4 regions of the Fusibacter sp. QWL-12 genome follow, and region 1 is predicted to be linked to each of the others. Evidence: riboswitches for the same ligand, from Rfam matches in the RefSeq annotation. Region 1 holds a riboswitch; each other region holds the start of a gene.
What was found. A riboswitch is a leader RNA that binds a small molecule or an ion and turns the genes downstream of it on or off. The one in region 1 is predicted to bind S-adenosylmethionine.

Region 1 (5,259 bases):
GACTTTGGCAGAAGCGGATTATATCATCGTACTTGATGAGGGTGAAATCATACAAGAAGGCACACATCAAACACTCATTCATACAGATGGGTTATACAAAAGGATTTGGGATTTACAACAAATGGTTGTCTAATAACTGTTTGGCCTAAATCGTAGGAGGATTCAAGTGGAAAATCAAAAAGAAATGAAACTCAAATATGATAAAACAATATGGAAAGAGTTAATCCTCTACTTTAAAAACTTTAAAAGGGATTTTCTAATTCTCTGTTTTTTCATGATCGGACTCGCATCAATAGACATCACATTTCCGCTGTTAACACAATATGCAATCGATCATTTTGTTGAACCAAGAAACCTTGATGGGCTTGGTATGGTAGGCGTTTTCTATGGCCTACTTGCTATTGGACTTGCATTGATCGTCTTTCTGTTCATTAGAAGAGCAGGGAAGATAGAAATGGGATTGCTTTACAAGATGCGTAAGGATAGCTTCGAAAAATTACAAAAACTATCCTTTAGCTATTATGACAAAAATGCGATCGGTTGGATGATCGCTAGAACGACATCAGATGCTTCGAAAATTTCTGAAACCATTGCATGGGGTGTGGTTGACCTCGTGTGGGGACTCACCATGATGTTTGGTATTGCCATCGTCATGTTGGTTTCTAACTGGAAATTGGCACTTGTTACATTGGTTACAGTACCATTATTAGCGGTCATCAGCGTTTTCTTCGAAAAGAAAATGTTAGTTTCCTTTAGAAATGTAAGAAAGATCAACTCGAAGATCACTGGGTTGTTTAATGACGGTATCGTCGGTGCAAGAACGACAAAAACATTAGTTCGCGAAGAGCTTAACCGCGAAGAATTTGGAGAAGTTACATTTGATATGAAGAATACTTCTGTAAGAGCAGGCGTACTTTCAGCAGGTTACCTGCCATTGGCACTCTTTATATCTGCTATAGGTATGGCGTTAACCCTTTACTTCGGTAGCATCTACCTTGCTGGTAGTTTGATAACCTATGGTAAGCTGGTATTGTTCATCACCTATGCGAGAATGTTCTTTGATCCAGTGCTTGAGCTTGCGAGAATTTACACTGAAATGATTAGTGCACAAGCAGCTGCAGAGCGCGTTATGTCACTGATTAACGAAAAAGAAGAAATCGTAGAAAGTGAATCGGTTCTCAACAAGTATGGGGATCATTATCACCAGAAAAAAGAAAATTGGGAAGCCATTCATGGCGACGTTACTTTTGAACACATCGACTTCTATTACAAAGAAGGAGAGTATATCCTAAAGGATTTCAACCTCGAGGTAAAAAAAGGTCAAACGGTTGCTTTGGTAGGAGAAACAGGCTCTGGAAAGAGTACAATTGTCAATCTTGCATGTCGTTTCTACGAGCCAACAGGTGGTAAAATTTTGATCGATGGTGTCGATTATAAAGAACGATCACAAAACTGGTTGCATGCCAACATCGGGTACGTACTCCAATCACCACACTTATTCAGCGGTACCATAAAAGAAAATATTCGATATGGTAAATTGGATGCAACTGAGGCAGAAATTATAGAAGCTGCAAAAACAGTTAACGCACATGATTTTATCTCAAAGCTTGAAAAAGGTTATGATACTGAGGTTGGTGAAGGTGGTGGTATGTTATCTACAGGTGAAAAACAACTCATTTCATTTGCTAGAGCGATTATCTCAAAGCCGAGATTGTTCTTCTTAGATGAAGCAACTTCTTCCATCGATACTGAAACAGAATCTAAAATTCAACATGCCATTGATAAAGTACTTGAGAACAGAACCAGCTTTATCGTAGCACATAGACTTTCAACCATTCGAAATGCAGATCTTATTTTGGTAATCGAAAAAGGACAGATTATTGAAAAAGGAAATCATCATGAGTTGATGGCTAGAAAAGGTCACTACTATGAGCTTTATTCGAATCAGTTTATCGAAGAGGGCGAGCAAGCGATCTTAAACAAACAACACGTTACACCTGAAAAGAACCCCAATGGTAAAAAAGAGGGGCTAATGACGGCGTAATGTGCGAGAAAAAATACAAATTAAATGAATAATTACTCTTGAATGCGCTGATGAATTGTGTTAATATCACTATTAATTAATATTTTTCACATCATCATGCGGATTCGTTCGCAAGACAACTGTATATCCCCTTATCCAGAGAGGCCGAGAGACCAGGCTCGACGACGCCCAGCAACCTGCATCCCATTCGATGCGTGGTGCCAATTCCTGCATTTCGCAAAGAAATGAGAGATAAGAGAGTGGAAACACTTTAATTCTGTCGCTTTCAATGTGAAAGCGACTTTTTTAATTTTCAGATTAAATCGACGAAAGGAGGATTTTCGTGAGCATCATTGTACAAAAATATGGTGGTACATCCATGGCAAATTCAGAGTGTGTTAAAAACGTAGCAGAAAAGGTGGTTGGAACCAAACGAAAGGGTCATGATGTCGTCGTAGTCGTCTCTGCTCCAGCAGGCATGACCGATCAACTTGTGAACCGAGCAAAAGAAATCACGGACAAGCCTTCAGGAAGAGAACTCGATATGATCTTGGCGACAGGTGAACAAATTTCCATCTCTCTTTTAGCAATGGCAATTAAGGCGTTGGGTGAAGACGCAATATCGTTTACAAGTGCTCAAGTGGGCATTTATACAGATAAAAATCACAATAAAGCTAAAATAGAAGAAATAGACACTTCTAAGATCAATCGTGCCCTTTCAGAAGGTAAAGTAGTTATCATAGCAGGCTTTCAAGGCGTTACAAAAGACCTTGAGATTACCACGCTTGGAAGAGGGGGTTCCGATACATCTGCTGTAGCAATAGGCGTAGCGCTTAATGCAGACGAAGTGGAAATTTATACAGACGTTGACGGGATTTATACTGCTGATCCTAGAATCGTCCCCAATGCACATAAAATTGACTATATTACTTTTGATGAAATGCTTGAAATGGCGGGATCAGGCGCGAAGGTGCTCCACCTTAGAAGTGTTGAGCTAGCAGCTAAAAACAATATCCCGATTCACTTGCGTTCATCATTTACAGATACCATAGGCACATATGTCACCGACGAGGAGGAAAAAATGGAAGAGGTTCTAGTGCGTGGCGTTGCACATACCACAAATAATGCTAAAATTACCATTGCAAATATTGAAAATACAGCGAATAATATCGCTTACATCTTTAAGACGATTTCTGATGCCAACATCAATGTAGACGTTATCACTCAAAACTACATCAACAAAGAGGGCATTACGATATCGTTTACAGTTTCACAAGAAGAATATGATCGCGCTTTGACGCTTTCAAAACGACTTGGTAAAGAGCTTAAAGCAGATGACGTGTATGGTAACGAACAGGTTGCTAAAGTATGTATCATAGGCGTTGGGATGAAGTCTACACCAGGTGTCGCTTCAAGAGTGTTTGGATGTCTGGCAGAAAATGGTGTAGCCATTGATATGGTATCTACATCAGATATCAATATCACATGTGTCATCCCACAAGAGGATTATTCAAAGGCAGTACTTGCGATTCACAATGAATTTGAACTTTAAAATACGTTAAGATAGAAAGGCAGGCTTTATGAAAATTGATAACCTATTTACAAGCGGCAAACCAGCGATTTCATTTGAGATTTTTCCTCCTAAAAGAGATGGCGATTTTCAAACGGTGCTGCAGACGATAGATGCTCTCGCATTACTAAAGCCTGACTACATAAGTGTCACTTATGGCGCAGCGGGCAGCGAGAGAAACAACGATACACTTGAACTCGCATCGAGAATTAAAAAAGAATATGGCATAGAAGCACTCGCGCATCTAACGAGTGTTGGGGCAACCAAAGAAGACATTAAGCGAATCTTGTCTGTCTTTGAGGAAAATCAAATTGAAAATGTACTGGCTTTAAGAGGCGATTTACCTGAAAATCCAATCGTAAGAGACTTCAAGTACGCTGGAGACTTAGTCCATTTTATCAAACAAAATGGTGCGTTTGGCGTTGGGGCAGCCTGTTATCCTGAAAGTCATGTGGAATCAAGAAGTAAAACAACAGATCTAATTCATTTGAAGCAAAAGGTGGATCAAGGCGTGGACTTCCTGGTGACGCAGATGTTTTTCGACAACGAGAAATTTTATGAGTTTAAGGATGAGGTGAGAAGTCTTGATATCAATATTCCTATAACCGTGGGGATCATGCCAGTACTGAATAAAAAGCAAATTGAGAGAATGGTTGCTATCAGCGGCGCTCATTTACCTGAAAAGTTTAAAAAAATTCTGAATTGCTACGAGGATAAACCTGCTGCCCTTCAAGACGCTGGCATCATGTATGCTTGCGAACAAATCGTTGATTTGCTTAGTTCTGGGGTGGATGGTATTCACCTATATGTTATGAATAAACCGTATGTAGCGAAGCGCATTTTAGATAATCTATCAGGAATATTAACGACTTTAAGATAAAGCGTTAGCATTTAAGGTAAGGAGTTAGTATGCAGTTTTTAGAGTCTTATGTCTCAAAAAATGAAATATTGAGATATTTAAAGGGTGGCAATGGTCAAGTGAATCAATTCATTTCAGAGGAAGTGAATGATCAGATTCATGCTTTAATTGACAGTCAGTTGAGCGAGAGTTTTAATGTGATTTCACCAAAAAATATTACGAGACGGTTTAAGTTAAAAGTACATGAAGGCGTTATCGAGCTTTTAGATCAAACGGATCAATGTGTCAGTTTGATCCACTCAAATGATTTGTTTCATTTTTTGGAGGGTGCACATGAGGTTGTATTAGGTGCACTCACATTAGGTTCTGAAATTTCAAAGCGGATAGAGAAAAAGATGTTGATCAAGCCTTCTGAAGGGATCGTTCTTAATGCCTGTGCTTCTGTAATAGCAGACGCCTATGCAGATTATCTTCAAAACGAACTTTTAAGTGAACTTGATACTGAATCACTTTATATCTCACAGCGATTTAGCCCTGGGTATGGCGATTTGGCTTTAACGGCACAAGAAAGTATATCGAATTTACTTGAGATGAGAAAACGAATTGGTGTGTATTTAACTGAGCAATATCAGATGCTACCTGAAAAATCAATCACTTTCATCATTGGTCTTTCTCATAGACCTTTTCAGTCTGAAATTCGTACTTGTGGTACGAACTGTCAGGATTGTAAATTAATAAAATGCGCTTATAGGAGGACGAATGTCTAAGATTAGCTTTAATAATTGGTTGAGAGAAAAAGCACGTGTT
Region 2 (5,259 bases), 590 kb from region 1:
ATACCGTTTTTTTGTCATACGCTGCAAGAGGTTCGTTATCATCCGCTCAAATTATAGATTTATGCATGAAGTCCCCTTTCCCAAGGTGGATTTGTTTTGCTAAGTGTTTATTAGGATGCGAGGTTTCTTGCATCCTATTTTGTTGCATAAAATTAAACGCTATTACACCTTGCAAATCAAATAGGAGGACCACAATGTCACAAATAAAAGTTACAAATTTAAGTTTTGCCTATGAGGGCAGCTACGATAAAATTTTTGAAAATGTATCCTTTCAAATGGATACAGACTGGAAACTTGGCTTTACAGGTAGAAATGGTAGAGGTAAAACCACATTTCTAAAACTACTGTTAGGTGAAATGCCTTTTACTGGTCAGATCAGTGCTTCAGTTCATTTTGATTATTTCCCCTACGAAGTAAAGGATACGTCATTATTTACGAGAGAGCTTTTAACACAAATCGATCCGGATTTAGAAGAATGGGCACTCCTTCGTGAATTTAGCTACATCGGTCTGGACGAATCTTTGCTTGATCGTCCATTTGAGACGTTAAGTCAAGGGGAACAGTCAAAAGCACTTCTTTCAGTGTTGTTTCTAAAATCCAATAATTTTCTATTGATTGATGAGCCAACCAACCATCTCGATGTGGATGCCAGAGCTACGGTTGCTGCCTATCTCAAACGAAAAAAAGGGTTTATCATCGTCTCACATGATCGTTTGTTTTTAGATGAAATCATCGACCATATTTTATCGATCAATAAAACAAATATAGAAATTCAAAAAGGCAACTTCTCTACTTGGTTGCAAAATAAAGCCTATCAAGATCAGTTTGAAGTGGCTGAGAATGAAAAGCTTCTAAAGGATATCAAGCGGTTGGGGGATGCCGCTAAACGAACTGCTGGTTGGTCGGATCAAACTGAAAAGAGTAAGTTTGGTTCTGATGTTCCAGATCGCGGGTTTGTTGGTCACAAAGCGGCGAAAATGATGAAGCGTGCGAAGGTCATCGAAAAGCGAAGAGATAAAGCATTAGAGGACAAGAAAAAATTGCTTAAGAATCTCGAGGTTGCAGAGCCGCTGGAGTTGATACAAGAACCGGCATTATCGCAGCCATATATCGCCTTTGATATAGAATCACTAGCGTATGGCGAAATGCTTGTGCTTGAAGATCTCAGCTTTCAAATAGAAGCGACGCAACGCTACACCATTACAGGTAGAAACGGATCAGGCAAATCAACACTACTCAAAGCTGTATTAAAACAATATGACCCAACACTTTTGGAAGAAGATGTTTCAAATTTGATGACTAGCGGACGAATTAAAATAGCAAGGGACTTAGTTATCTCTTATGTCTCACAAGATACGTCCTTTCTTGAAGGTAGCTTTAAAGCATATGCCGAGGCCAACCAAATTGAGCTACATCTTCTACGCAGTATGTTAACTAAATTAGATTTCTCTGCTGTTTTATTCGATAAGGAGTTACAACACCTCAGTGAAGGCCAAAAGAAAAAAGTGTTACTCGCAGCTAGCATCTGTCAAAGAGCACATCTCTATATTTGGGATGAGCCTCTTAACTTTGTCGATCTCCTTTCACGGGTTCAACTAGAAGATATGATACTTAATTATGAACCTACGATGCTGTTTATCGAGCATGACACGCACTTTGTTGAACGCATCGCAACACACATCATCGAACTCGACTAATTAGAGCTAAATTGGGTATAATCAGATAGCGACATTATCAACTTAATTGCGGATAAGATATTATGATTTTAACACGATCAAGTAAAATAAGTTTTCACTCAATCACATCACCCTTCACTGGAGGCAATCATGCTCAAAAACACACTCAACAAACTCACAAGACATGGTATTGGTCCACGCAGTATAAAAACTGGAATCGCAGTAATGATTACCCTTTTTGTAGCAGATCGCTTTCAGCTGACAAACCCGTTTTTTGCAGCTATTGCAGCCGTATTTGCTATGGAATCGACGATGACAGCAACCTTTTCCGTCATTCGCGATCGACTATTGGGGACTGTTTTAGGCGCACTTATTGCACTAACATTTTCACTTTTACTTCCCATGAATCCGATTACGATAGGACTTGGAATTGTCATCGTCATCTATGTCTGCAATTTATTTAAGTGGCAAGGTACGATTAAAATCGCAATCATTGTGTTTCTAGCGATCGGACTTGGCACATCCAGTGGTAACCAAGTATCATATGCTTTCTATCGTACACTGGATACATTCATCGGTTTGATTATAAGTGGCCTTATCAATTATTTTGTATTTCCAATGGATAAGGTCAATTCAAAAGAGTAACACAATTAACAATTCTAAATAGCCACTCGAAATGTGTGAATTTTCAGAATAAACTTTTAATTGTTAAATAAAATTAAATGTGTTGACAGTATGTATCAGATTGTCTATAATCCATTTCATAGCAATTACAATTTAACTCTTATCCAGAGCGGCGGAGGGACTGGCCCGATGATGCCCGGCAACCAACCATTCATAAGGTAGTGGTGCTAATTCCTGGGAGAAATCCACAGATGAGAGAGAGCAAATGTTTATCATGGCCTCTTTTCTTGTGTGAAAAGAGGCTTTTTAATTGCAGTTTTCGCGAAAATTTAATATGAGCTCATATCCAGAGAGGTGGAGGGAACGGCCCTGTGAAACCCAGCAACCAGTCTTATGACATGGTGCTAATTCCGTCAGAGTAACTGGAAGATGTGAGAGGATGTTTTTAAGCTCCTTTTGCATGTTCTATGCAGAAGGAGTTTTTTAATGATTCAAATCTCAGAATTAACAAAAGTATATTCAAAAAATGGTCAAATCGTTAAAGCGCTTGACGGTATTGATCTAGAAATTGAAAAAGGTGACATTTACGGAATCATCGGTTTAAGTGGTGCAGGTAAATCATCACTGATTAGATGCATCAATCGCATTGAGGAACCCTCATCAGGGCGCGTTGTAATTTCAGGTGTTGATATTACAGCTCTATCTGAAAAAGAACTTAGAAAATCAAGACAGAATATCGGCATGATCTTTCAGAACTTCAACCTTTTAAGCAGCAAAACCGTTTATGATAACATCGCGTTTCCATTGAGACTTCAAAAATACAGCGAAGCGATCATTAAAGAAAAAGTTACCTCACTACTTGAAAAAGTTGAACTAACAGATAAAGCCAATGTTTATCCAAGTAATCTAAGTGGTGGTCAAAAGCAAAGAGTCGGTATTGCAAGAGCTCTTGCGACGGAACCAGAAATTCTATTATGCGATGAAGCAACCTCAGCACTTGATCCAAAGACCACCAAGCAAATACTGTCCTTATTAAAAACGCTCAGCTATGAACTTGGCATCACGTTAGTGGTCATCACACATGAGATGGAAGTCATTAAAGCGATATGCAATAAAGTCGCAATTCTTGAGGCAGGTAAAATAATCGAAAAAGGCGTTACTGCAGAACTCTTTTCGACCGTTCCAACACCTCAAACTCGTCATTTTTTAGGTGAGCTAGAAGCACCTGAATTTTTAACTCAAAAAGGAACCAGATTACACCTAACCTTTTCAAATGGCAGTGCAAACGCGCCAATTATTTCTGGATTCATTAGACAATTTCCATATGACGTAAACATCTTGTCGGGGAATATCGAATCCATACAGAGACAAGTAGTTGGAAAATTATTAATCGAAGTTCTAACACCGTCTGAAGATGAAATGGGTCGTGTCATCGCCTATTTTGAAGACCAACATGTTGTAGTGGAGGTGCTCTAATGACTCAGTTACTTTTAAAGGCCAGTCTAGAAACACTCTATATGGTGTTTGTGGCAACTTCATTTACAATTTTGTTTGGCTTACCGCTTGGCATCGTTCTTGTGATTACTTCTAAAGGTCATATATTAGAAAGACCACTGCTCAATCGCATTTTATCTTACGTCGTTAACATGATGCGATCGATGCCCTTTATCATATTGATGATTTTTATCATCCCATTTACGCGTTTGATCGTCGGAACCTCTATCGGAACCAATGCGGCCATCGTACCGCTTGTGGTCGCTGCCATCCCCTTCTTTGCCAGAATCGTAGAAACTTCACTCTATGAAGTTGACGGTGGCGTCATAGAAGCAGCAACCGCTATGGGTGCAAACCAATGGGAAATCATTACAAAAGTAATGCTGCCAGAGGCATTGCCTGCCCTCATTCTAGGTACGACGATTACCATCATCAACCTTATTGGCTATTCTGCTATGGCAGGTGCTGTCGGTGGTGGTGGTATCGGTGACCTCGCAATCCGCTATGGTTATCACCGCTTTCAAACAGACGTCATGATTGCAACGATCATTATATTGGTTATCATGGTTCAATTATTGCAATCACTAGGTAACTGGTTGGCAAATCGCCTACTGGTTCACAGAAGAAAATAGAAAATCTTGAATAAGGTTGATCAAAATAATAAACAACAAATATAAATAATCTAATTTGGAGGCATCAAATGAAAAAAATAACAACTTTGGTTTTAACGATAGGTTTAATTGCAGCCCTTGTACTTACAGGCTGTGCGAAAAAAGAAGAAGCGACAAGCGTCCTAAAAATAGGTGCAACACCAGTTCCTCACTCAGAAATTTTAGAGCACATCAAACCTGCACTTGAAGCAGAAGGTATTACACTCGAAATCGTTGAGTTTACAGATTATGTGACTCCTAACCTTGCACTTAGTGAAGGTGAAATCGATGCAAACTTCTTCCAACACGTTCCTTACATGGATTCATTTGCAAAAGAACACAATATCGAGCTTGTTAGCGCTGGTTCAGTACATGTAGAGCCACTTGGCTTATATTCAAATGTTTTTGATTCGGTAGATACAATTGGTCAAGGTGCAACTATTGCGATCCCAAATGACCCAACGAATGAAGGCCGTGCACTTTTATTACTTCAAGCAAATGGCATTATTAAATTATCTGCAGACGCAACATTAGAAGCAACTGAAGCGGACATCGTTGAAAATCCACTTGGACTTGTATTTAAGCCAATCGATGCAGCACAACTTCCAAGAACTCTTGAAGATGTTGATGGTGCGGTTATTAACACCAACTACGCACTTGAAGCAGGCTTAGTGCCAACTGAAGATGCAGTTGTAATCGAAGGTGCAGACTCACCTTATGCAAACATCGTCACTGTAACACCAGAGCATTTGAATGATGAAACAATCCAAACGCTAATTAAAGTGTTACAATCTGATGATGTGAAAAACTTCATC
Region 3 (5,259 bases), 1.4 Mb from region 1:
AGGGAAAAGATGTGTTAGGTGAGGCTCAGACGGGTACGGGGAAAACCTTGGCATTTTTACTGCCGATTTTTGAAAGGATTAACCTTGAGGATTCGAGAACACAAGCCCTTGTCATTGCACCCACGAGAGAATTGGCTTTGCAGATTGCTTCGGTGGCAAAGCAGTTAACACAGGCTTACCCAGTTAAACTTCTAGCGGCTTATGGTGGCCAAGATATCATGGCTCAGCTTCACAAATACGGCGGTGAAGCACAGCTGGTAATCGGTACCCCCGGTCGTATTTTAGATTACTTAAGAAGAGAAAAACTGAATTTTAGTACCCTAGATACGTTAGTTGTAGATGAAGCCGATCAACTCTTTCAAATTGGTTTTAGAGAAGAGCTCTACGCGATAATCGATCAAACCAATCCTGAAAGACAGACGCTCTGTTTTTCAGCGACGCTATCTCAAAGTGTGGATCGCTTTGCAGAAAAAGCTTTGAATAATCCTGTAGCGATGACTGCTCCAAGAAAACAAATCACACTGGATGCCATCGATCAATACGTGGTACTTACCTCTAACCGTAGAAAATACCATGACTTTAAGCAGATTTTTAAACAGAATTATCCGCAAAAAGCAGTTATCTTCTGTCGCTCAAGAATCGGCGTGGAAACGCTGACTAAGGAGATGCTACAGGATGGTTTTGATGTAGATGCCCTTCATGGCGGACTAACACAAGCCAAACGTGAAGCGGTGATGCAGCTTTTTAGAGATAATAAACTTAGCTATTTGGTTGCTACAGACGTGGCTGCAAGAGGCCTTGACATTGAGGGCGTCAGCCATGTGTTTAATTATAATTTACCCGATGAGCCTGAAAATTACGTCCACCGTATCGGTCGTAGTGGGCGCGCTGGACAGATAGGCGTCGCCTATACCTTCTTGACTGGAAAGGATGAAAAAAGGCTCCAAGCAATTGAAGCCTTTATCGGTCAGTCAATCAAACAGATTCACTTGGGAAACTGATACTCTGAGCAGATAATTTCATGGTATTTTAAGGGGCGATAGGCTCTTAATATCTTCAGTGCTCTCAGTGTATTAAAACGCCCTCCACGTCCTTCTTCAAGAGGAAAGTGGACCTTTCCAGAATATTGTGTTCCCTTTGAAACATAGCCCTTTTCTATTGCTTTTTCGATGAGATCAAGTGACTCATCCATGATGCTAGAATAGGGTCTTTTCATGTCTACAAAGTACTCTAATGCGCGAGGCATATCGTAGTACCAGCGAGGTGGATAGTGAAACTGGGTAAAACGTGGATGGATGGCTTCGCCCGTACTTTCACGGCGGAAAAAGCGCTTTTTAAGAATGAATGCTTCACCGTCCTGTAGACATTTTTCGATACGGTCACGCTTGTAGGGATAGCAATTTTTTAGCACCTCTGCAAAGCCCTCAAGCACTGAGAGTGTCGTGTGGAGTGAACTTTTTTTCGATCCACCCCTTTTAGGGTGATAGCGGCAGTTCCATCCACCGTCAGGCTGTTGATTCTCTATGATAAAGTCGATCATTTCAAGCAGTCGAGGGTCTTTTGAGTGACCGTATGCAGAAAGCCCGACGAGCATGCCGATGATACACATGTCCACTTTAAGTGGGTCATCAGCCACCCATTCATAATCGATGACGTGAGAGAGCCCCTCGTGGTAATAAGAATGATCAGGATCGATGGCCATGTATTTTAGTTCCATCAAGGTATAGTGTGTGGAGATCCATTTCGGACCGTAGACACCGCCTCCCCAGAGCCGAGTTGAAGGGTCGTATAGATCGATATAACGCTGAATATACCCATGCGTTTCAGATAGCACAGGCTCGTTTTCCAAATGCCGTTTGGTAAGTGTTTCAATGACTGGATCTCCTTCTTTTAGCCAAGCAAGTACTTTCATAAGACCTCCTTATTGTCATTCCCCAATTTCTATTTGTAGCTTATAATAAAGGTTTTGTTCACCTTACTATCTTTTACGCACGGATATTATGTATGATTTTATTATGATACCCAATATAAAAAAATATTGACATGAAAAACGGTAGGTGCTAAGATAGGAAAAACCGAATAACAAGATACTCTTATCCAGAGTGGCGGAGGGACAGGCCCTATGATGCCCGGCAACCAGCGAAAGCATGGTGCTAATTCCTGCAGGTAAAAACCTGAGAGATGAGAGAGGACGAATCCGCATGTTTTGACCTCTTTCTAGGAAAGAGGTCTTTTTTATTTAGCCACAATCTTGCTTGTGGGAAAATCTAAAGACGCTATGTCTGAGGACTTTTAGTTTGATATTAGATCAGCCGAGGATAGGCTTAAAAAAGGAGAAAGACATGAGTGAAAAACATTTGAGATTCGAGACATTACAAGTACATGGTGGTCAAGTTGCAGACCCTACAACTGGTTCAAGAGCGGTCCCAATTTATCAAACCACTTCATACGTCTTTAACGACGTTCAGCATGCTGCAGACCTTTTTGCTTTAAAGGCGGAAGGCAATATTTATACGAGAATTATGAATCCGACAACAGACGTTCTTGAAAAACGCATTGCGCTTTTAGAGGGCGGTATCGGCGCACTTGCAGTAGCATCTGGCTCTGCAGCGATTTCCTATGCGATTCAAAACATCGCTGAGGTGGGCGATGAAGTGGTGGCGGCTACGACACTTTACGGCGGTACTTACAACTTATTGAAGGTGACGCTACCTAAGTTTGGGATTAAGACGAACTTCGTAACCCCTGATCCTGAAAATCCAAACTCTGTGGATGCATTTGAAAAAGCGATTACTGAAAAAACCAAAGCGATTTTAGTAGAGGCAATCGGCAATCCGGAGATCAACATCCTCAATATTGAGAAATTAGCAAAAGTGGCACACACACATGGCATACCGCTCATCGTGGATAACACCTTTGCAACCCCATATTTGTTTAGACCCTTTGAGCACGGAGCAGATATCGTAGTTCACTCTGCGACGAAGTTTATCGGTGGCCATGGTAACTCTATCGGTGGCCTCATCGTCGATTCAGGCAACTTTGATTGGGCAGCTTCGGGCAAATTCTCTGGATTAACAGAGCCAGATGAAAGCTACCATGGTATCAGGTATGCACAGGACGTCGGTGCAGCAGCCTACATCACGAAAGCACGCGTACAACTGCTCAGAGATACAGGTGCTTGCCTCAGTCCATTTAATGCATTCTTGCTTTTACAAGGCTTAGAGACACTTTCGCTAAGAGTAGAGAGACACGTATCAAACGCTACTAAAATCGCTAAGTTTTTAGAAAATCACGAAGCGGTAAGCTGGGTCAAATACCCTGCACTTGAAAGCTCGCCATACTTTGATCTGGCGACGAAATTCTTCCCAAAAGGCTGCGGCTCAATCTTTACCTTCGGTATAAAAGGTGGCACAGAGGCAGGAAAAAAATTCATTGAAGCTTTAGAAATCTTTTCGTTACTAGCAAACGTAGCCGATGCTAAATCACTGGTGATTCACCCGGCGAGTACCACGCACTCACAGTTAGGCGAAGCAGAGCTCTTTAAGGCAGGCGTCACACCAGATTTAATCCGTATCTCTATCGGTATAGAAAATGGCGATGATCTTATCGCTGACCTTTCTCAGGCACTTGAAGCCTCACAATTATAAACCGAAACGAAGTCAGTATAGATCTGCTTAGTGAAAGGAGCAAATAGATGCCAATTATTATCCCAAACGACCTACCAGCTGCTGTCCAGTTAGCATCGGAAAATATCTTTACCATGACTGAGTTTCGTGCGATTCATCAGGACATAAGACCGCTTCGCATCGGCATACTCAATCTTATGCCGACGAAGGAAGTGACCGAAACCCAGCTCCTTAGAGTTTTGGGTAACTCGCCACTTCAAACTGAAATCGTCTTGATTCAGCTTGACGGTCACGTGCCACAAAACACGACAAAAGAATATCTTAAAAGGTTTTACGTCCCATTTTCAAAGGTCAAGCATCTGAATTTTGATGGACTTGTCATCACAGGTGCACCAGTGGAGAACCTCACATTTGAAGAGGTGAGCTACTGGAACGAGCTTGAGGAGATCTTAGACTGGTCAAGACACCACGGCTTCGCCACTTTCCATATCTGCTGGGGCGCACAAGCTGCTCTTTACAAGCACTACGGCATTCCTAAATATCCACTGAACGCCAAATGCTTTGGCGTCTTTGAACACAAATGTGTGCAAAAACACGTCAAACTGTTAAGGGGCTTTGATGATACGTTTAACATCCCACAGTCCAGACACACAGAGGTGAAGCTCACAGATATAGAAAGCGTTTCAAACCTTGAGGTGATTGCGTATTCTGAAGAGTCTGGTGTCGGCTTGATCGTATCGAAGGATGGACGAGAAGTGTACGCCACTGGTCACTCTGAGTACGATGCGGAAACACTTGGGCTTGAATACTTTAGAGACTTAGATAAGGGACTGCCGATTACGGCACCGAAGTACTACTTTGTAGACAATCAGCCTGCGAAAGGGGTCAGCGTTTCATGGCGTTCACATGCACATCTGCTGTTTTCCAATTGGCTGAACTATTATGTGTATCAGGAAACACCGTTTGAACAACTTGAATAATTAAGTATTTAAATTAAAAACACCATCTGATCATTCAATATAGTTGATCAGATGGTGTTTTTTTAGGGACAAACAAAGATCATTAACGGCGATGATCTTTAGAAAATAACATCATTCCTACATGCATTAGTGGACACATTAGAAGCAATAACCATCTATACGCACCACCTGTTACCCCCAAAACTGGGAGTAAAAAAATAAGTACAATTGGGATTAAACAACATAATAACATCATTAGCATGTGCTTACTGTGGTTACTACCGTGTGATGATGATTCAGAAGAGTGGCAATCACTTTGATTTTTTTTAACTTCTAGATTCTTAGAATTGTCATTTTCCATATTGGTTACTCCTTCTAATAATAAATATTTTATAATTTGGTATTTCAATAAAAGCTTAAATCAACTGTGTCATTTCACACAGTTACTGTTGCATATAGTAATTATATTTAAACTATCTTCTTTTTAATGAAAGACCAGATACAATTATTGAGTTTGTAAAAATATTCTTTTGTAGGCTAAAAGCTAATGTAGATATAATAATCGCTTTTTTAGACATAAATATGGTAATACCGTTGGATTGATAAATATCATATGTGTTTATATCTTTTGGTTTGCCTAATTCAATTTCAGCGATTTCAAAAGTTGGACAGCA
Region 4 (5,259 bases), 1.0 Mb from region 1:
TCGCAGTAGAAAATAAACTTCTCAAAGTGATAAACGAAGAGGTGGATTTACCATATATTGAAATGGTTAAAAAGGTAACCTTCAGACCAGAGTTACTAAAAACATCTAATTTAAAAGTCGTCTATACGCCTTTACATGGTACAGGTGGACATACCATTTCGAGAGTATTAAAGGAAATGTCATTCTCAAACTTAATTAAAGTAGATGAGCAAATGGCTCCAGACGGAGAATTCCCAACCTGTAACCAACCGAATCCTGAGAACGTTGAAGCGTTTGAATACGCAATAAAAACAGCGACAAAGTACGATGCCGATTTATTAATTGCAACGGATCCAGACTGTGATAGAATCGGTTTAATGATTAAAGATGGTAATCATTATAAAGCAATCAATGGCAATCAAATTGGTTCTTTATTTGTGGAATATGTCCTTTCATCTAGAAAAGATCTTTCGAAAGAGCATTTCATTGTTAACACAGTTGTTTCTTCGGATTTGGCAAAGGCACAAGCTGAGTTTTTTGGCGTATCACTTAGAAAAACACTAACGGGTTTCAAATTTATTGGAGAACAAATCGAAAAAGATCCAAGTTTATTTGTTATGGGCTATGAAGAAAGCTATGGCTATCTCTTTGATCCTCATGTCAGAGACAAAGACGCTGTAATGGGGACTTTAATGGCGATCGAAATGGCAGAGTATTACCTCAGCAAAGGACAATCTTTAAGTGAAGTACTTGAAAGCATCTATAAGCGTCATGGGTATTTTGTAGATGAGACAATCTCGAAAACCTTTGAAGGCAAAGAAGGTGGCGAACAAATGAAAGCGATTATGGCACGCTTTAGAGAGGCGTCAGATGACCTCTTTAAGTATCAGTCAAAAATAGACTATCTCATCGATGAAACAGGACTTCCAAAATCAGATGTCATCAAATTCTATTTAGATGATTTGTCTTGGATGGTATTGCGTCCTTCTGGTACTGAGCCTAAGCTAAAAGTCTATTTCTCTATTTGTGATGCAGACGCTGTTAAAGCTAAACAAAAGTTGGATTATTATAAAACACACATGTTAGAGAAGGTTCTTAGCTAATGTTTGATGTGAAAACATCTCAATTAAAATTTGTAAAGGCTGAAGCGACGAACACGAGGTTGATGGGTGTTGTCGGGGTTGTCGCAAGATTTCTAGACGAAGGACTTCGAGAGATCGTTCAAATATACCACTTGGATTATGAGGTCTACGGTATAGATGGCATATACCATTTAATAGAACCCAGTGATCAGGAGTTGGAAAATCTGATATTGATGGTGACTGGTGGCTTAGGTGGAGACTTTATAGAAATAACAGAGGAAGCATTCTACCACCTTGTTCTTTCAGCTTATGCAGTCGATAAAAATAGCGTCGAAACACATGTGGATTTCGACGCTTTCTCAGAGACTTTTTATAGCTGGGAAGATCATTTAAATGCAGTGAAACAAGCGGAACTCTATATTAGATTAGCACCTAAATTAGACACGAATATCGCAATTATCAACTATCTGATGATGCGTTTGGTGGGAAAAGACTTCATAGCAGCTAAAATACTAATTGATCCGCAATACGAGGTTGAACTTCACTGTCTTGAACTACCTTATACGCTAATTAAAAACACGATTAAACTGGTCTCTGAAGATACAAAGATTGCACATTATCGAGTGGAAGCCTTAATTGATTTTGATGAAAAGTACAAGTTGATGCTCTTTGATGTCGAGCTATCAAAATCGACAAACTTGGTAGTTGGCTTAGTTCATACAGAGTCATTGACCCTTTCTAGTATCGAAGCGGCTTTTAATCTCAACAAGTCTGAGCATATTATCGTCAGTCAAGTGACGGATCATTTCTTCGAGCGAAGATTCTCTAAAAGCAATCCGGAGATGATGAAGCAGACTTACTATCAAGGCAATTTATATATCGAGTTTAATAAGGATAATGGACACGTCAATCAAAACCCATATTATTTGAATGGGGATATCTACGCCATGTATTTTTTCTCAAGATCAGGTCATTTTTTAGTTGCTTCTTTGGTTGAAGAAAATCTATTAAGTATCGATCAAATGCTCCAGGATCAAAATTTATATGAAGAAAGCTTACAGTTTATCTGTGAACTGAAAACCGACGATCCTGTATTGTACTCATATATCAATAGTGGCTACGATACCATTTTTGACTTTTTATCTCAGTAGCGGTTATTCGGATGATTCATAGGATAAGATTTTAAATGAATGTAACTACTGATAAGTTTTTTCAAAGAATATTGCTTCATACTGGATAATAATTGACATTAAAATACCCCATTTGTTTAAAATGGGGTATTGTTATTTATATAGGTTTAATTGTTTTTCACAGTCGGTTCAATATAAATGTGATTAACTTTTCCAGATTCATAAGCTTTGTATCTCAGAAGTTCCTTTTTCAAAAGATCAATTTCTTTTTCAACTTCCTGACAAGCAAAAACGGCGTTTTTTTGCCTCAACTGTCTCAGTTGGAATGACCTAGATTCAATTTCAGCCATAATACGTTCAACGTAGTTCATTTATAACTCCTCAATCTATTAAAGAAAATGGGGCAATTGACTTTATCTATAACTTGAATATCGGCATTTCCACAAATTAGTTTATGCTTATTTGGCAGTTGTGTCAAGATTGTATTAAAAATATTTCGGAATGTTTATAATAATATTATTGTAATTCACAAAACCTTGTGATACTATAGTCAAGTAAATTTAATAGTAATCCTTATCAAGAGCGATGGAGGGAATAGGCCCTATGAAGTCCAGCAACCGGTTATACACGGTGCTAAATCCTACAGGTATGGATACCTGGAAGATGAGGTTGTAGAAAATACACCCTCTTCTTGTGAAGAGGTTTTTTTATGCCTACGATTCATCAAATGCGATTAAAGGATTCCGCTGCGTTAGCAGCACTAGATCATTGGAGGTGTATTTAATGTCAAGAAAAAGATTATTTACTTCTGAGTCTGTAACTGAGGGTCATCCTGATAAAATTTGTGACCAAATTTCTGACTCGATTTTGGATGCGATTTTTGAGCAAGATCCAACAGCTAGAGTTGCATGTGAAACCTCTGTAACAACAGGGTTGGTGCTTATTGCCGGTGAAATTACTACAAATTGCTATGTTGATATTCAAGGCATTGTTAGACAAACAATTAAAGAAATTGGATATACAAGAGCGAAATACGGTTTTGACGGCGACACATGTGGTGTTTTAGTTGCGATTGACAAACAGTCAGATGATATCGCAATGGGTGTTGATCAAGCACTTGAAAGCAAAGAAGGACAAATGAACGACGAGGTTGAAGCAGTAGGTGCTGGCGACCAAGGCATCATGTTTGGATTTGCATGTGATGAAACTGAAGAATTAATGCCATTACCGATTTCTTTAGCGCATAAATTAGCGAGAAGATTATCTGAAGTTAGAAAAGATGGTACTTTATCTTACCTAAGACCAGATGGTAAAACACAAGTAACCGTTGAATATGATGAGAACGGTAAACCAAGCAGAATTGATACAGTTCTAATCTCGACACAACACAGTGCAAAAGTAAAAAGAGAGCAAATTGAAGCAGATTTAATTGAACACGTTATTAAGCCAATCATTCCAGCAGATTTATTTGTTGATACTAGAATTTTAGTTAACCCGACTGGTAGATTCGTAATCGGTGGTCCTCAAGGGGATGCTGGTTTAACTGGTAGAAAAATCATCGTTGACACTTACGGTGGATATGCAAGACATGGTGGTGGTGCATTCTCTGGAAAAGACCCTACAAAGGTTGACCGTTCTGCTGCTTACGCTGCAAGATACGTTGCTAAAAACGTTGTTGCTGCTGGCCTCGCGTCAAAATGTGAAATCGAACTTGCCTATGCAATCGGTGTTGCACACCCAGTTTCTATCTTAGTTGAAACTTTCGGTACTGCAAAAGTATCTGAAGATTTAATCAACGATTTAGTGGAAAAACACTTTGACTTAAGACCAGGTGCAATCATCAGAGATTTAGGCTTAAGACGCCCAATCTACAAACAAACTGCAGCATATGGTCACTTTGGTAGAACTGATATCGATTTACCATGGGAAAGAACAGACAAAGCTGAAATTTTAAGAAAAGAAGCTTTTAACGCGTAATAGTAACGTAGAAGCCTATAGAACATTTTAATTATGAACCTCTTAAAGCAATCTGCTTTGAGAGGTTTTATTTTACCTATTTGCAATATAAGTCTAATAGATAAAAAAACTCTCGTAGGAGGCTCCGCAGGGTAACGAGGACCGGTCCTCTGAAGAGAGTTGTTTTTATCTATTAGACGAAAGTAGCTACAAGTACATACAGATTAAGTGTTGACTAATGATTTTAATGTAAAATTATGTTAAACTATGAACATAAGTTCGTATTTTAGAGGTGCTCAGTGAATCGGAATGACGATTATGAAATTTATGAAGGTATCGTAGAGGATATCATCTATTATAATGAAGAAAATGGTTATGTGATTGCCAATATAGATATATATAATGAGTTAATCTGCATCAAGGGACTCATCCCATTTTTAAAAGAAGGGGACCACATCCGTGTAACTGGGGTTATGGAGGTCCATAATTTCTATGGTGAGCAACTAAATGTGAAACACGCAGAGCATTTAAAGCCAACGGAAAAGGATGAGATCTATAACTACCTTTCTTCAGGTATCATCAAAGGCATAGGTGAGTCTACTGCCGGATTGCTCGTTTCAGCTTTTGGAGAGCGAACACTTGATGTCATACAATATGAGCCTGAAAAACTTCTGGAGATAGCTGGAATAGGTCCGAAAAAGCTAGAACAGATTATTCTATCTTATAAAGAACAGTATGAGCTACGTGATTTTATCATCTATTTTCAAAACTTGTCTATTTCCATCAATTTGGCGATGAAGATTTATAGAAAGTTTGGTCAAGAAGCGATAGCAATCGTCTCAAAAAACCCGTATATACTTGCTGACGAACTGGTAGGTGTTGGGTTTAAACAAGCCGATCAGCTCGCGATGCGAATGGGGATCGACTTTCATTCACCTTATCGTATTGGGTCAGGGATTTTATATATGCTTAATAAAGAAGCGGGTAATGGTAATACTTTTACCTATGAGGACTATCTCATAAGCAGTGTGAAGCTTGAACTAAGAGTTAAAACTGAAGAGATTGAATCAAGACTGACAGAGTTAATCGTCGAAGGCGATGTTGTTAGAGCG

Region 2: it holds a riboswitch for S-adenosylmethionine, as region 1 does, so the genes downstream of both, AC4PID_RS05360 (methionine ABC transporter ATP-binding protein) here and AC4PID_RS02535 (aspartate kinase) in region 1, are expected to answer to the same signal.
Region 3: it holds a riboswitch for S-adenosylmethionine, as region 1 does, so the genes downstream of both, AC4PID_RS14110 (O-acetylhomoserine aminocarboxypropyltransferase/cysteine synthase family protein) here and AC4PID_RS02535 (aspartate kinase) in region 1, are expected to answer to the same signal.
Region 4: it holds a riboswitch for S-adenosylmethionine, as region 1 does, so the genes downstream of both, metK (methionine adenosyltransferase) here and AC4PID_RS02535 (aspartate kinase) in region 1, are expected to answer to the same signal.

What each region holds. Positions count from the first base shown of each region.
Region 1 covers NZ_CM178745.1:430,555-435,813, reverse strand. The annotation lists gene AC4PID_RS02545 (ABC transporter ATP-binding protein) at 1-133, shown strand, start outside; gene AC4PID_RS02540 (ABC transporter ATP-binding protein) at 167-2,044, shown strand; SAM riboswitch class I at 2,173-2,282, shown strand; gene AC4PID_RS02535 (aspartate kinase) at 2,367-3,575, shown strand; gene metF (methylenetetrahydrofolate reductase [NAD(P)H]) at 3,604-4,473, shown strand; gene AC4PID_RS02525 (vitamin B12 dependent-methionine synthase activation domain-containing protein) at 4,503-5,219, shown strand; gene AC4PID_RS02520 (homocysteine S-methyltransferase family protein) at 5,212-5,259, shown strand, end outside.
Region 2 covers NZ_CM178745.1:1,024,304-1,029,562, forward strand. The annotation lists gene abc-f (ribosomal protection-like ABC-F family protein) at 195-1,697, shown strand; gene AC4PID_RS05355 (FUSC family protein) at 1,827-2,321, shown strand; SAM riboswitch class I at 2,458-2,558, shown strand; SAM riboswitch class I at 2,640-2,736, shown strand; gene AC4PID_RS05360 (methionine ABC transporter ATP-binding protein) at 2,787-3,776, shown strand; gene AC4PID_RS05365 (methionine ABC transporter permease) at 3,776-4,426, shown strand; gene AC4PID_RS05370 (MetQ/NlpA family ABC transporter substrate-binding protein) at 4,495-5,259, shown strand, end outside.
Region 3 covers NZ_CM178745.1:2,943,496-2,948,754, forward strand. The annotation lists gene AC4PID_RS14100 (DEAD/DEAH box helicase) at 1-1,001, shown strand, start outside; gene AC4PID_RS14105 (hypothetical protein) at 986-1,912, opposite strand; SAM riboswitch class I at 2,091-2,188, shown strand; gene AC4PID_RS14110 (O-acetylhomoserine aminocarboxypropyltransferase/cysteine synthase family protein) at 2,343-3,647, shown strand; gene AC4PID_RS14115 (homoserine O-succinyltransferase) at 3,695-4,606, shown strand; gene AC4PID_RS14120 (hypothetical protein) at 4,689-4,946, opposite strand; gene AC4PID_RS14125 (CC/Se motif family (seleno)protein) at 5,059-5,259, opposite strand, start outside.
Region 4 covers NZ_CM178745.1:1,457,757-1,463,015, reverse strand. The annotation lists gene AC4PID_RS07370 (phospho-sugar mutase) at 1-1,082, shown strand, start outside; gene AC4PID_RS07365 (hypothetical protein) at 1,082-2,212, shown strand; gene AC4PID_RS07360 (hypothetical protein) at 2,359-2,562, opposite strand; SAM riboswitch class I at 2,762-2,861, shown strand; gene metK (methionine adenosyltransferase) at 2,975-4,168, shown strand; gene recD2 (SF1B family DNA helicase RecD2) at 4,447-5,259, shown strand, end outside.